Regions from separate parts of the Streptomyces sp. NBC_01723 genome, predicted to be linked through region 2. Evidence: riboswitches for the same ligand, from Rfam matches in the RefSeq annotation. Region 2 holds a riboswitch; each other region holds the start of a gene.
The links. A riboswitch is a leader RNA that binds a small molecule or an ion and turns the genes downstream of it on or off. The one in region 2 is predicted to bind cyclic di-AMP.
Positions count from the first base shown of each region.

Region 1: it holds a riboswitch for cyclic di-AMP, as region 2 does, so the genes downstream of both, OIE75_RS35650 (M23 family metallopeptidase) here and OIE75_RS27755 (M23 family metallopeptidase) in region 2, are expected to answer to the same signal.
Region 3: it holds a riboswitch for cyclic di-AMP, as region 2 does, so the genes downstream of both, OIE75_RS22170 (transglycosylase SLT domain-containing protein) here and OIE75_RS27755 (M23 family metallopeptidase) in region 2, are expected to answer to the same signal.
Region 4: it holds a riboswitch for cyclic di-AMP, as region 2 does, so the genes downstream of both, OIE75_RS17670 (M23 family metallopeptidase) here and OIE75_RS27755 (M23 family metallopeptidase) in region 2, are expected to answer to the same signal.

Region 1 covers NZ_CP109171.1:7,614,701-7,616,893, reverse strand. The annotation lists gene OIE75_RS35655 (SGNH/GDSL hydrolase family protein) at 1-39, opposite strand, end outside; gene OIE75_RS35650 (M23 family metallopeptidase) at 245-1,165, opposite strand; cyclic di-AMP (ydaO/yuaA leader) riboswitch at 1,168-1,327, opposite strand; gene OIE75_RS35645 (tyrosine-protein phosphatase) at 1,754-2,193, shown strand, end outside.
Region 2 covers NZ_CP109171.1:5,988,069-5,990,261, forward strand. The annotation lists gene OIE75_RS27750 (M16 family metallopeptidase) at 1-553, shown strand, start outside; cyclic di-AMP (ydaO/yuaA leader) riboswitch at 745-907, shown strand; gene OIE75_RS27755 (M23 family metallopeptidase) at 920-1,684, shown strand; gene OIE75_RS27760 (GntR family transcriptional regulator) at 1,885-2,193, shown strand, end outside.
Region 3 covers NZ_CP109171.1:4,776,338-4,778,530, forward strand. The annotation lists gene OIE75_RS22165 (HAD family hydrolase) at 1-336, shown strand, start outside; gene OIE75_RS22170 (transglycosylase SLT domain-containing protein) at 352-843, opposite strand; cyclic di-AMP (ydaO/yuaA leader) riboswitch at 847-1,002, opposite strand; gene OIE75_RS22175 (polyprenyl synthetase family protein) at 1,570-2,193, shown strand, end outside.
Region 4 covers NZ_CP109171.1:3,853,658-3,855,850, forward strand. The annotation lists gene OIE75_RS17670 (M23 family metallopeptidase) at 1-925, opposite strand, end outside; cyclic di-AMP (ydaO/yuaA leader) riboswitch at 936-1,092, opposite strand; gene OIE75_RS17675 (PP2C family protein-serine/threonine phosphatase) at 1,317-2,193, opposite strand, start outside.

The sequences.
Region 1 (2,193 bases), 1.6 Mb from region 2:
GGTGAAGCTGTCCCCCAGCGCCACGTACGACCCGATCACTGCTCTGCTGTCATTCTTCGAATCGTCTGCCACATCGGGTCATGATTCACCTTGGAATGTGACCTACGCGACCGTAGGCAGGGGTTGACGGTCGGTGAGAAAGGCCACGCCTAAAGGCTTGGTCAATTGCGGAATACACCGAAGGCCGGACCCGGGGATCGGGGTCCGGCCTTCGGTGGCGTGGGGGCCGCGCCCTGGCCGTGCGTCAGAGAGAGACGCCGTGCGAACGCAGGAACGCGACCGGGTCGATGTCCGACCCGTAGTCCGGCGTGGTGCGGATCTCGAAGTGCAGGTGCGGACCGGTCACGTTGCCGGTGGCACCCGAGAGGCCGACCTGCTGGCCCGCCGTCACCGACTGGCCGGCGGAGACGGAGAGGGAGGAGAGGTGGGCGTACTGGGCGTAGTGGCCGTCGGCGAGCTGGATGACGACCTGGTTGCCGTACGCACCGCCGGGGCCGGCGGAGACGACGGTGCCCGCACCGACGGCCTTGAGCGGGGTGCCGGTCGGGACGACGAAGTCGGTGCCGGTGTGGTAGCCGCTGGACCACATGCTGCCGGACTGGTGGTACGGGGTACCGACGGTGCCGCCCGCGACGGGGGAGGTGTAGCCGCTGCTGGTGCCGGCGTCCGAGGTGGAGGCCTTCTCGGCGTCCGTGGACTTCTCGGCCGGCTTGGCGGCGGGCTTCTCCGCCTCCGCCGGCTTCTCGGCGGCGGGCTTCTCGGCGGCCGGCTTCTCCGACTGGGCGGCCTTGGCGCCGACCGAGAGCTTCAGGCCGGGGTGGATCAGCGACGGGTCCGAACCGATGGCCTCGCGGTTGTCCTCGTACAGCTTCTTCCAGCCGCCGTCGACGTTCTGCTCATCGGCGATCCGCGAGAGGTAGTCGCCGCTCTTGACGGTGTAGGTCCGCGCGTCCGAGTTCTTCTCGGTGCCACTCGCGGCGGCCTTCTGCGCCGTCGTCGCGACGGACTGCACGGACTGCTCGGAAACGGAGTGCGCGGGGGCGGCGTTGGCGCCGGCGGCCCCTATCAGGGGGAGCGCGAGCACGGCGCCACCGGTTCCGGCGACGGCGATGGTGCGGGTCAGGCGCATGGCCCTGGTACGGCGGTGCTTACCCTTCGCGGGCATGGCGAATTCCTCTCCGGCGCCTGCGAGGTGAGCTGTCGGGTTCGGGCTGGAGATGCCCGGCCGCGCCGAAACGCGGCTTCACCCCAAGCCGTTCCGGGAACCGGAACAGGCATTCGTACCTGTGGGTCCCCCGCTCCTGCCGGGTACGGGTGGTGGATGAGAGTGGGCTCCGGTCGGCGGCAGGATTAGGCGTCCGTCCGGATCGGTGGTGAACGTAAGGGACCAAGACGCACCCGGACAAGCGAAGAGTTCCACCGGAAGGTGTTCCGATTGATCCTTTACTGGTATATCCGGTCACACTCCGTCGATTCGGGGAATGGCGTTTCGAGTGAACGTCCTTGAAAACCGGCTTGATTACGTGAACATGACGGACGACGCACGGTTACGGATATGACGCTGCTCACGCGCCACTTCTCCACCCTTTCGCATTTCGGCGTCAGTTGGAATTAAGGCGTCAATTCGGACAGAAAGCCCGAGGCATCCCTTAATGCCCTGTGGACAACTCATCGGCGCAGACAGGGGATGCCGTATCGTCGAGGCGAGCCCGCCGCCGAGCAGCGTCGGCGGGGCGGAGTGGGAGGAGTCCCCGTGACGCAGCAGGTCCCGTCGACCGAACCCGAGCTGACCGGTGTGCGCAATTTCCGGGACGTCGGCGGACTGCCGGCCGTGGACGGGCGACGGGTGCGGCAGGGCGTGCTGTTCCGCAGCGGCCACCTGGCGCACGCCACCGGGGAGGACGCCGCCTTCCTGGCCACCCTCGGCCTGCACACCATCTTCGACTTCCGCAACGCGGCCGACCAGAAGCTGGAAGGCCCCGACGTCGAGCTGCCGGGCGTGCGCAATGTGAACCTGCCGCTGAGCGACCCGGCCGACGGCGCCGAGTTCTGGAAGATGGTCCGCGACGGCGACCTCCACCAGCTGCACGAGATCCTGGCCGACGGCAAGGGTGCCCAACGGATGATCGCGTCCTACCGCACGATCATCACGGAGCGCACGGCGGAGCACTCCCGGGTTCTGCACGCGCTCGC
Region 2 (2,193 bases):
CGTGTGGCCCGCACAGGTGCTCGGCACCTACTGCCTCGGCGGCACCCTCACCTCCCGCCTGGACCGCGTCCTGCGCGAGGAGAAGGGCTACACCTACGGCGTCCGGGCGTTCGGGCAGGTGCTGCGGTCCGCGCCGGACGGCACCGGCGCCGCCATGCTCGCCATCAGCGGCTCCGTCGACACCCCGAACACCGGTCCCGCCCTGGAGGACCTGTGGACGGTGCTGCGCAAGCTCGCCGCGGAAGGGCTCACCGACCCCGAGCGCGACGTGGCCGTGCAGAACCTGGTGGGTGTGGCGCCGCTGAAGTACGAGACGGCCGCGGCCGTGGCGAGCACCCTGGCCGACCAGGTCGAGCAGCACCTGCCCGACGACTACCAGGCGACGCTCTACCGTCAACTGGCCGCCACGGGCACCGTGGAGGCCACGGCGGCGGTCGTGAACGCCTTCCCGGTCGACCGGCTGGTGACCGTCCTCGTCGGTGACGCCGCGCAGATCAAGGAGCCCGTCGAGGCCCTCGGTATCGGTGAAGTCACGGTGGTGGCGGCCGAGTAGCGGTACGCGCGGAGGGCGGCCCCGGTGACCGGAGTGTCACCGGGGCCGCCGTTTGTCCGAATTGAGGGAGAGGCTGCCCGTCTGCCCTGTGGCATGCGCTACAAAAACGCTGTTGCGTTTGAGGATTGAAGACAGCCGCGTTTAGCGTCGTCCGGGCTGTTCGTCAGGCAGTGCGCCGCACCCGCGGCACCGGACAGTCATCGCCGAGTCCCCGTACGGCGCGAGCCAGGGGAGCCGGGGACCCACCGTAGTCCCTGGGGTGAATCGGACGCCCGCGCGCAGCGAGGGGGTCCGTAGGAGACCTTCCACCTCCGAACCCGTCAGCTAACCCGGTAGGCGAGAGGGAAGGAAAGGACCAGCCTCTACATGGCGTTCACGCGCGCCACCGGGAAGCACCGGCGTCCCAGCAGGATGCATCGCAGTACCGCCCGCGCGGCGGGTGTCGCGGCCCTCGCCACCACCGGCGTCGTCGGCACCCTCGCGGCTCCGGCGCTCGCCGCCGAGCCCGAGGTGGAGCGGAGCGGAATCACCCCGGTCATCACCATCGGCGACTCCCTGGCCGAGGAGATCGACGCCCAGGCCCTCGCACAGCGGCAGGCCGCCGCGGACGCCGCCGCCCGTGAGGCGGCCCAGGAGGCCGCGCGCGAGCGGGCCGCCGAGGCGGCCAAGGAGGCACGCGAGGCCAAGGAGCGCGCCGCGCGGGAGGCGGAGCGCAAGCGCCTCAACACCTTCGTCCCGCCGATCACCGCGTCCTACGTCTCCACCGCGTACCAGGCGGGCAGCTCCCTGTGGTCCTCCGGCAGCCACACCGGCATCGACTTCCACGCCTCCAGCGGTACGACCGTGCACGCGGTCGGCGTCGGCACCGTCGTCGAGGCCGGCTGGGGCGGGGCGTACGGCAACCAGGTCGTGATCAAGATGCACGACGGCACCTACACGCAGTACGGGCACCTGTCGTCCATCGGCGTCTCCGTCGGCCAGTCGGTCGACCCCGGCCAGCAGATCGGCCTCTCCGGCGCCACCGGCAACGTCACCGGGCCCCACCTGCACTTCGAGGCCCGTACGAGCCCCGAGTACGGCTCGGACATGGACCCCGTCGCCTACCTCCGCTCGCACGGCGTGAACGTCTGACGGCGGACCCCGCGACACCACCCGAAAGCCCCGGCCGTCCGAGCCGGGGCTTTCGGCTTTCCTCGGCGCGCGGCCGCCCGTAGTAGGCCAAAAAACATCCATGAAATCCGCTCCGCCGTCGGAATATCCTCTTGATTGGCCTAGAGTCGCTGGAAACGTCAATCATCGACGTTTCACGGGGATTAAGGCGGAGGTCGGTCATGCGTATTCCGGCGCATTCGGTGTGCACGGCGATCCGGGACGACATCGTCGCCGGCGTCCACGTGCGCGGGGTCCGGCTCACCGAGGAACTCCTCGCCCGCCGCTACGGCGTCTCCCGCGTCCCCGTCCGCGAGGCCCTGCGCACGCTGGAGGCCGAGGGCTTCGTGGTGACCCGGCGGCACGCGGGCGCTTGCGTCGCGGAACCGACAGAGCAGGAGGCCGCCGATCTGCTGGAGACCCGTACGCTCCTGGAGCCCCTCGGCGCCGCCCGGGCCGCCCGCCGCCGGACCGACGCCCACCTCAAGGTG
Region 3 (2,193 bases), 1.2 Mb from region 2:
CACCCCGACCTGAGCGACGACGAGTTGGCGTCGACGGCGCGCGCGGTGGTCGGCTCCCTCGCGACGGTCACCATGTCGGGGCCCGGCACGGTGGAGCTGCAGCCGTGCGGCATCACCAAGGCGACCGGCCTGGCGCTGGCCGCCGAGCACCTGGGGGTGGGCCGGCGGCACACGATCGCCTTCGGCGACATGCCCAACGACATCCCCATGTTCGACTGGGCGGCGCACGGCGTCGCCATGGCCGGTGCCCACCCCGAACTCAAGGCGGTGGCCGACGAGGTCACGACGACGAACGAGGACGACGGCGTGGCCGTCGTCCTCGAACGGGTCTTCTGAACGTCCCGGTGCGGCTCAGTACGCGCCGAAGACGTTGTCCATCGAGCCGTACCGGTCGGCCGCGTAGTTGCAGGCGGCGGTGATGTTGGCGACCGGGTCGTACGGGTCCCAGGAGGTGCCCTCGACGTGGTACGCCTGGAAGGTCGGGTCGATCACCTGGAGCAGGCCCTTGGACGGGGTGCCGTTGATGGCGTTGATGTCCCAGTTGTTGATGGCGAGCGGGTTGCCGGACGACTCCCGCATGATGTTGCGGTGAATGCCCTCGTACGAGCCGGGGATGCCGTGCTGCGCCATGACGTCGAGCGACTCGCGGATCCAGCCGTCGAGGTTGTCCGGGTACGTGGTCGCCGCCGTGGCGGCCGTCTTGGTGGCGGCCGGGGTGGCCGCGGACGCGCCGGTGGCGCCGATGAGCGGCAGGGCGAGCACCGCGACACCGGTGCCGGCCACGGCGAGCCTGCGGGCGATGCGGGTGGTCCGGGCGTGACGGTTCTGACCGTTGGCAGACATCTGTATCCCTCTCCTGACGCCTGCGAGGTGAGCTGTCGGGTTCGGGCGGGGAGGTGCCCGGCCGCGCCCTGACGGGTACGGCTTCACCCCGAGCCGCTCCGGTGGTGACCGGTGCGGCGACTTACCTGGGTCCCCCGCTCCTGCCGGCGAGTGAGTTGAGTGGATGACTGTGTGTACGGGCGATGGCAGGATTCGGCGTCCGCCCGACAGGCCGGGAACGTATGCGAGAGCACATGTCCGAAACAAGTGCAGGAATCACCCAACGCCCTGTTGACCTTGGTCTGAGGCGTTTGGGGCTCTTGATCCTTTGCGGTTGCCAAGCCTCAACTGGCTTGCGGGACAAAGGGAGGGCGCAGGTTGCGGCGGGGTTGCCCGAGGGTGCTCCGGAGTGAGCCAACTCACGGGCCTCAACAAGCGCGGCAAAACGGGCATTAGTCCCAACTGTGCTCCAACCGGCCCTGGATGCAGAGTGCTTCGCCCGTCCGGTGTTTTCGCGTGCCGCGCGGGCATCCGTTCGGGACCGGGGAGGCGATATTGGTATCGGTCAATATGTGGTCATATCGACCGATCAAAAACATACCGCTCATGATCCGATACCGCCCGGCCTGTAACGGTGGGCGCTAGCGGTGATCGAAAGGTGACCGGATACGCTGACTCGAGTGGTGGCAGCGACCTATCGACAAACCAGGTAATCGCCAGTAGACACCAGCAGACAGGAGACCCCTCGTGACCGTCGTCGGGCCGTTCGGGCTGAGCGTGCGGGACCAGGCTCTGGAAGCCGATGTCCAGGCCGGATTGGTCGCGGTCGAGGAAGGGTTGCTTGAGGCAACCAAAAGCGAGGTGCCCTTCATCACGGAGGCCGCCCAGCATCTGGTGCGGGCCGGCGGCAAGCGGTTCCGGCCGCTCCTTGTGATGCTCTCGGCCCAGTTCGGTGACCCCTATGCCCCCGGGATCGTGCCCTCGGCCGTGGTGGTGGAGCTGACCCACCTGGCCACGCTGTACCACGACGACGTGATGGACGAGGCCGCCGTGCGGCGCGGGGTCGCCAGCGCCAATGTCCGCTGGGACAACTCGGTCGCGGTCCTGACCGGCGACTTCCTGTTCGCCCGTGCCTCCCAGATCCTCGCCGACCTCGGGCCCGAGGCGGTCCGCGTGCAGGCCCTCGCGTTCGAGCGGCTGGTCACCGGCCAGATCCTGGAGACGGCGGGCCCGCAGGACGGCCGGGACCCCGTCGACCACTACCTGGACGTGCTGGGCGGCAAGACCGGCTCGCTGGTGGCCGTCTCCTGCCGGTTCGGCGCGATGATGTCGGGCGCCGACGAGACGGTCGTGGACGTGCTCACCCAGTAC
Region 4 (2,193 bases), 2.1 Mb from region 2:
CGCGGCCGATGACGTCACCGGTGGTGACCTCCTGACCGACGCTGACGCTGATCGAGGACTGGTGGGCGTACCAGATCTCGGTGCCGTCATCCAGGGTGAGCACGGTCTTGTAGCCGTACGACCCGTCCCAGCCGGCCGACGTGATGGTGCCGCTGTGCACGGCCTTGAGCAGCGTGCCCGTGGGTGCGGCGAAGTCGAGGCCGGTGTGGTGGCCGGAGGACCAGTAGGCGCCGGCCTGACCGAAGGTCGAGGAGATCGTGTACGAGGAGGTCGGCAGCGTGAACTGCATGGCCAGCTTGGCCAGGCGCTCGGCCTCGGCCTTCTTCGCGGCCTCCTCCTCCGCCTTCTTCTTGGCGGCGGCGGCCTTGGCCTCGGCCTCCTTCTCCGCCTTGGCGGCGGCTTCCGCGGCCTTCTTCTCGGCGGCCGCGGCGGCCTCGGCGGCGGCCTTGGTCTCGACCTGGGCCTGCTGCTGCTCGGCCTGCGCCATGATCCGGGCCCGCAGGGACTCACCGGCGCCGGCGGTGTCGGTGCCCTCCGCGGTGTCGGCGGCGGCGGTCACGCCGATGCCGCTGAGCGGGGTGCTGGAGCCCTCCGGCTGCGGTGCGTCGTCGGAGATGAGCGAGCCGACGTTGGGCAGGTCCGGCATGGAGATCGACACCGGCGGCTTGCCGGTCTGCGCGCTGGCCATGCCGCCCGCACCGACGGCGGCTATGACACCGACGCCGAGGACGGTGGAGCTGCGGGCGAGCCCGCCACGCTGCTTGGCGACGCGGTGCCGGCCGCGTACGGGGCGGATGGAGTCCTCGGTGGGATTCCACTCCTCCCAAGGACCCTCTTCGGTGCGGTAGTTCTCGTAGCCGAAGGTGTCGGTGTCGTGCCGACTGGGCACGAACGGGGCCTCGGGGGCAGGCCGGTTGGACGCCACGTGGGCGTACTCCTTTCCTTCCTTTCGCCTACCGGGTTAGCTGACGGGTTCGGAGCAGGAAGGTCTCCTACGCGCGCATGCAGCCGTGTTGCCACGGCGTCAAACGCCCGATTCACCCCAATGTGGTGGTTCCCCGGTTCCCTTGCGGGATTCGGCGCGTGCGCACGGAGCCGCCTTCTGTGACGGCTGGGACGACCGCGCTGCGTTATCGAACGTTAATAGACCCGGGGGCCGGATTCCAAGCTGTTCCTCTTGATCGTTAACGAAGACAGCCGGGACGTACACCTCAGGATCGGTGAAAACCGGGCGAGTTGACCGCGCCTCGGTATTCCCCTTCACGGCATTTCTTTCTGACGGTACGTCAGTTGTTATGCGGAGGGATGCCACCCCGTCACGGCTCGTGACAATGATCATGGTCGCCGCGCCGTGGCCGCCGTACGGCGAGCAGCGCCATGTCGTCCGCCATCCCGCCCCCTGAGTGGCGGCGCACGTCGCGGGCGAGGGTTTCGAGCAGCTTCGCCGGATGACGGAAGACGCGACCGGACAGCCGCGCGTACGGATCGTAGAACTCCCCCCGCTCGTCCCGGGCTTCCGACAGTCCGTCGGTGTACAGCAGCAGCGTGGCCCCACCGGGGAAGGCCGTCTCCTCCGCGCGGTCGGGCCACACACCCAGCTCGCCCATGCCGAGCGGCAGCGCCGACTCCCGGGCGGGCAGCGGCCCCAGGGTGCCGTCGCCGTGGAGCAGCAGGGGCGGCGGATGCCCGCGGTTGACGATGCGTACGGTCCCGGCGCCGTGCGGGAGTTCGGCGAGGACGGCGGTGGTGAAGCCCTCGAAGGCGTCCAGTCCCTCGCGCCGGGTGCCCTCGCGGGCCAGCGCCCGCTCCAGGCGCTGTGCCACCGCCTCCAGCGTCGCCTCCTGTTCGGCGGCCTCCCGGAAGGCGCCGATCACCACGGCGACGGCGGCCACCGCTCCCATGCCCTTGCCCCGCACGTCCCCCACGATGAGCCGGACGCCGCGCGCACTGTCCTGCACCGCGTACAGGTCACCGCCGATGAAGGCGCCGGCCTGCGCGGCCTCGTAGCAGGCGGCGATCTCGAAGCCGGCGATCCGCTCGGCCGGCTCGGGCAGTACGGCGCGCTGGGCGGCCTCGGCGATCTCCCGGGCGATGGCGAGGCGCTCGTCGGTGCGGCGGACGAAGGCGTTGACGAAGACGGCGAGCGCGGCGACCGTCGCGATGGTGATCAGCTCGGTGAGGGAGTCGACGTAG